DNA from 2 places in the Fictibacillus sp. 5RED26 genome. Region 1 is predicted to be linked to the other one. Evidence: a T-box and tRNA genes for the amino acid it is inferred to sense, from the RefSeq annotation. Region 1 holds a T-box; the other holds one or more tRNA genes.
The links. The T-box of region 1 lies ahead of serS (serine--tRNA ligase). A T-box ahead of a tRNA ligase gene usually reads a tRNA of that ligase, here a tRNA-Ser.
Positions count from the first base shown of each region.

Region 2: it has a tRNA-Ser gene. The T-box ahead of serS (serine--tRNA ligase) is inferred to sense a tRNA for this amino acid. The anticodon was not compared.

Region 1 is NZ_JACZDU010000016.1:10,336-12,777, forward strand. It holds gene serS (serine--tRNA ligase) at 1-1,260, opposite strand, end outside; T-box leader at 1,453-1,669, opposite strand; gene pdxT (pyridoxal 5'-phosphate synthase glutaminase subunit PdxT) at 1,707-2,291, opposite strand; gene pdxS (pyridoxal 5'-phosphate synthase lyase subunit PdxS) at 2,296-2,442, opposite strand, start outside.
Region 2 is NZ_JACZDU010000012.1:57,051-59,492, reverse strand. It holds tRNA gene IHV10_RS21610 (tRNA-Ile) at 60-136, opposite strand; tRNA gene IHV10_RS21605 (tRNA-Gly) at 148-221, opposite strand; tRNA gene IHV10_RS21600 (tRNA-Pro) at 229-305, opposite strand; tRNA gene IHV10_RS21595 (tRNA-Arg) at 316-392, opposite strand; tRNA gene IHV10_RS21590 (tRNA-Leu) at 428-513, opposite strand; tRNA gene IHV10_RS21585 (tRNA-Leu) at 566-649, opposite strand; tRNA gene IHV10_RS21580 (tRNA-Lys) at 665-740, opposite strand; tRNA gene IHV10_RS21575 (tRNA-Gln) at 782-856, opposite strand; tRNA gene IHV10_RS21570 (tRNA-Asp) at 872-947, opposite strand; tRNA gene IHV10_RS21565 (tRNA-Glu) at 982-1,056, opposite strand; tRNA gene IHV10_RS21560 (tRNA-Ser) at 1,060-1,150, opposite strand; tRNA gene IHV10_RS21555 (tRNA-Asn) at 1,154-1,228, opposite strand; gene IHV10_RS21550 (SprT family protein) at 1,405-1,863, opposite strand; gene cmpA (cortex morphogenetic protein CmpA) at 1,963-2,085, shown strand; gene IHV10_RS21540 (Tex family protein) at 2,122-2,442, opposite strand, start outside.

The DNA of each region.
Region 1 (2,442 bases):
TTTGTTGCCCATATAAGGACGGAGAACTTCTGGAATGACTACAGTGCCATCTTCTTGTTGGTAGTTCTCTAAGATAGCAGCTACTGTTCGACCAATCGCAAGTCCAGATCCGTTTAGCGTGTGAACGAATTCTGGCTTCCCTTTTGCATCGCGACGGAAGCGAATTTGAGCACGGCGCGCTTGGAAATCTTCAAAGTTGGAGCAAGAAGAAATCTCGCGGTACTCTCCGTAGCTTGGAAGGTATACTTCGATATCGTACTTCTTAGCTGCTGTGAATCCTAGGTCAGCTGTACACATGCTGAGTACGCGGTATGGAAGGTTGAGCAGCTGAAGGACTTTTTCAGCGTGTCCTGTAAGCTTCTCGAGCTCTTCATAAGAATCCTCAGGTTTAACGAAGCGAACAAGCTCTACTTTGTTGAACTGATGCTGACGGATTAAACCACGCGTGTCGCGTCCTGCAGATCCCGCTTCAGAACGGAAACAAGCGCTATACGCCGCATATGTGATCGGAAGTTCGTCAGCTGTTAGAATCTCTTCTCGGTGCATGTTCGTTACAGGAACCTCAGAAGTTGGAATCAAGAAATAATCTTCTTCACGAATTTTGAACGCGTCTTCTTCAAACTTTGGAAGCTGACCTGTTCCTGTCATGCTCTGACGGTTAACCATGTACGGAGGCAGCACCTCTGTGTAGCCATGCTCATCTTCGTGAAGATCCATCATGAAGTTGATAAGTGCACGCTCTAAACGAGCTCCTAATCCTTTATAAAATGCGAAACGGCTGCCTGTTACTTTTGCTCCACGTTCAAAATCAACGATGTTTAGTTCAGTCGCGATATCCCAGTGTGGTTTCGCTTCAAAAGCAAACTCAGGAACATCTCCCCAGTGACGTACAGGTACGTTATCATCTTCTGTATCACCTACAGGAACACTTTCATGCGGTATGTTAGGTAACGTCAGCATGATGCCGTGAAGATCTTCTTCTACTTGACGAAGCTCTTCATCCATCGTTTTGACCTTGTCACCTACTTCGCGCATCTCTGTGATCAGGTGGTCCGCGTCTTTTTTCTCGCGCTTGAATTCTGCAACTTGCTTAGAAACCTCGTTACGCTTAGATTTCAAAGCTTCTGTTTCACCAATTAACTCACGGCGGCGCTGATCTAATGCCTCGAACTGATCTAATCCAGATAAGTCTTCACCACGTGCAGATAACTTTTCTTTTACTTCTTCAAAATTGGCACGAACAAATTTTAAATCTAACATGTTTATGTCCTCCTTTAGTTTATAAAAAATCACGGTTTTCTTTTGCTTTGCAGCTATTGAGAGTAGTTGACTGCGCTTTTAGGAGTCTCGCACCTTACACTCCGTTCAACCTTCCAAAAGAAGAAGTTAAGTGCAATTATGCCTTAGATGAAAACAAAAAACTCCCGCCCACTATCTCTAATAAAAATTAGAAATAGGGACGAGAGTTAACCCGCGTTGCCACCCTAATTGCAATAGATAATTCTATTGCCGGCTCGATTACATGTAACGGTTCTTCACCGGAAAAGCTTACTGAACGTTCAGCTCTTCACTCGAGGATGGATTCACAAAACACCTTGATCGGTTTTCACCAGCCACCGACTCTCTAAACAAAGCAATTTTTGCTACTAGTTCCTGTCATTGATTTTTTATAATGATTTTATAGTAATGTACAGCATTTTTGTATTTTATGCAACTACTTCTTTAGCGGTTTGCACCATTTTTACAAAATATTGATGAAGTCGATAGTCGTCCGTCAGCTCTGGATGGAACGCTGCACAAAGGAAATGTCCTTGTTTAGCCGCTACGATTCGATCGTTATGCTTCGAAAGAATTTCCACTTCCGGTCCGACTTCTACGATGAACGGTGCTCGAATAAATACTCCCGTATAATCTTCACCAACGCCATGTATCATCAGCTCCGCTTCAAAACTGTCCACCTGGCGCCCGAACGCATTGCGCTCAACCGTCATATCGATCAGTTCAAGATGTGCTGTATCTTGTCCTTGAATGCGTTTAGCCATCAAGATCAATCCTGCACATGTGCCGAAGACTGGTTTGTTCTGAGCAAACTTCTTTAACGGTTCTAGAAAGTGATATTTATCGATCAATCGTCTCATCGCTGTACTTTCGCCGCCTGGCATCACTAATCCATCAAGGTCTGTTAGTTGATCTACACGCTTTACCGCTACGGCTTCTGCTCCACTTGCTTCAATCGCTGCTACATGTTCGCGTACCGCACCTTGTAAGGCTAATACTCCGATTTTTAGCATGTAATTACCAGCCTCGCTCCTGCATGCGCTCACCGTGAGCTAGTGTAGAGATGTCGATGCCTTTCATTGCCGTTCCAAGACCCTTAGATAATTCAGCGATTAGTTTGTAGTCTTGGTAATGAGTTGTAGCTTCTACGATGGCACGAGCAAA
Region 2 (2,442 bases), on a different contig from region 1:
GGAAGTTATAAAGTCAAGCACTTTTTTAAAATTCTTTTTTGATCATTTTTACGATCATATGGTGGGCCTAAATGGACTCGAACCATCGACCTCACGCTTATCAGGCGTGCGCTCTAACCAGCTGAGCTATAGGCCCGTAAAAAATAATGGAGCGGGTGATGAGAATCGAACTCACGACCAGAGCTTGGAAGGCTCTTGTTTTACCACTAAACTACACCCGCATAAGTATGGTCGGGAAGACAGGATTTGAACCTGCGACCCCCTGGTCCCAAACCAGGTGCTCTACCAAGCTGAGCCACTTCCCGTAAGTAAATATGGCGCGCCCTGAGAGATTCGAACTCCCGACCTTTTGATTCGTAGTCAAACACTCTATCCAGCTGAGCTAAGGGCGCATATTTAAAATGTATTCTATGTTATAAGTTAAAGTTGGTGCGGTCGAGAGGACTCGAACCTCCACGGGGATACCCCCACTAGCCCCTCAAGCTAGCGCGTCTGCCATTCCGCCACGACCGCGCGGCTAGATGCCAGCGCATGAGCACTGCAACTTATTGAGAAAAAATTAATATGGTGCGGGTGAAGGGACTCGAACCCCCACGTCAAAGACACTAGATCCTAAGTCTAGCGCGTCTGCCAATTCCGCCACACCCGCATATTAATTTGAAAATGGTGAGCCATGAAGGATTCGAACCTTCGACCCTCTGATTAAAAGTCAGATGCTCTACCAACTGAGCTAATGGCTCTCACTGAAGTGTTTTTAAACACTTATCTTAAATAGAAAAAATGGCTGGGCTAGCTGGATTCGAACCAACGCATGTCGCAGTCAAAGTGCGATGCCTTACCGCTTGGCTATAGCCCAACACCTTAGAAATAATGGCGGACCCGACCGGGGTCGAACCGGCGATCTCCTGCGTGACAGGCAGGCATGTTAACCACTACACCACGAGTCCATCAATCTATAGGTATTACTTTTATGAAAGTATATGGTGACCCGTACGGGATTCGAACCCGTGTTACCGCCGTGAAAGGGCGGTGTCTTAACCGCTTGACCAACGGGCCACATGGCAGAGAAGAAGGGATTCGAACCCTCGCACCGCGTTAGCGATCTACACCCTTAGCAGGGGCGCCCCTTGAGCCACTTGGGTACTTCTCTGTATGGCTCCACAGGTAGGACTCGAACCTACGACCGATCGGTTAACAGCCGATAGCTCTACCACTGAGCTACTGTGGAATGTCTTTTAAGGACAATTAATATCATAATCGTTTTCGTCTCAGATGTCAACTAGTTTTAGAAGTTTTTTCTGAGCCGCTTTCGCTATAGTATACCTGCTTTTAAATGCTATGTAATAGGTATGTCTAACAGCGACTTTATTAAATTACCACATACTTAATATCGAAGTCAACACCCTATTTTAAAGAAACCTGTTTTAATTTCCCCCTACACTTTCCGCACACATATCTTTTCGTATCAATTTGCCTTTTTCTCTTATATGACTGCATACAGTTTGTGCACATGTAGGCGTATTTATAACTCTCTGTTCTTCTTTTTTCCGGGATGGATTGACAGTATCGAGAGCCACCTACTTTATTAAGCCAAAATTTGAAGTCATCATCACCGTGTTTATATCCTCTACCTTCAATGTGCATATGATAGTGCACGAGCTCATGCTTAATGACCCCGATCAATTCTTCCATACCGAATGCCTCATATAGATGAGGATTCATCTCTATATCATGGGACCGTAAAAGATAACGTCCTCCTGTAGTGCGCAGCCTTCTATTGAATCTCGCTTGGTGGCGAAATGTTTTTTTGAAGCACTGAATAGAGATTTCCTCAGTTAGCTTCTGCAATTCTTCATTCGTCATGGTCAAGCTCCTTACATTTCAAGTTCACATCAACAAGCTCCTATACATAGACTAATACACAAATAACGGATTGGGAAGAAGTTCAAGGAGGTTCTCTATATGCCAACATGGTTTAAAAGACAGCTCCGTCGTGCTTATTATCAAAAAGACCGTTACCAAATCCGCTTACTTAATCAATGCTGGTTCTTTTATAACAAAAAACACTCCTCCAGTGAAGAGTAATCCACTGGAGAAGTGCTTCATCTTGAGTTGTATCCTTTATTTAGGTGCGATCATCGTTAGAGCGATTCGCTGTTTCGCTACATCTACAGAATCTACCCATACCGTTACGACTTGCCCTACACTTACTACGTCCATCGGATTTTTCACAAACCGATCGGTAAGTTTAGAAATGTGAACAAGCCCGTCCTGTTTGACGCCTATATCGACAAATGCACCAAAATCTACAACGTTTCGAACGGTCCCTTGCAGCTCCATTCCTTGTGACAAGTCCTCCATCTTAAGAACATCTGTTTTTAGGACTGGGCCAGAGAAAGCATCACGAGGATCTCGACCAGGTTTCATGAGCCCTTCGATTAT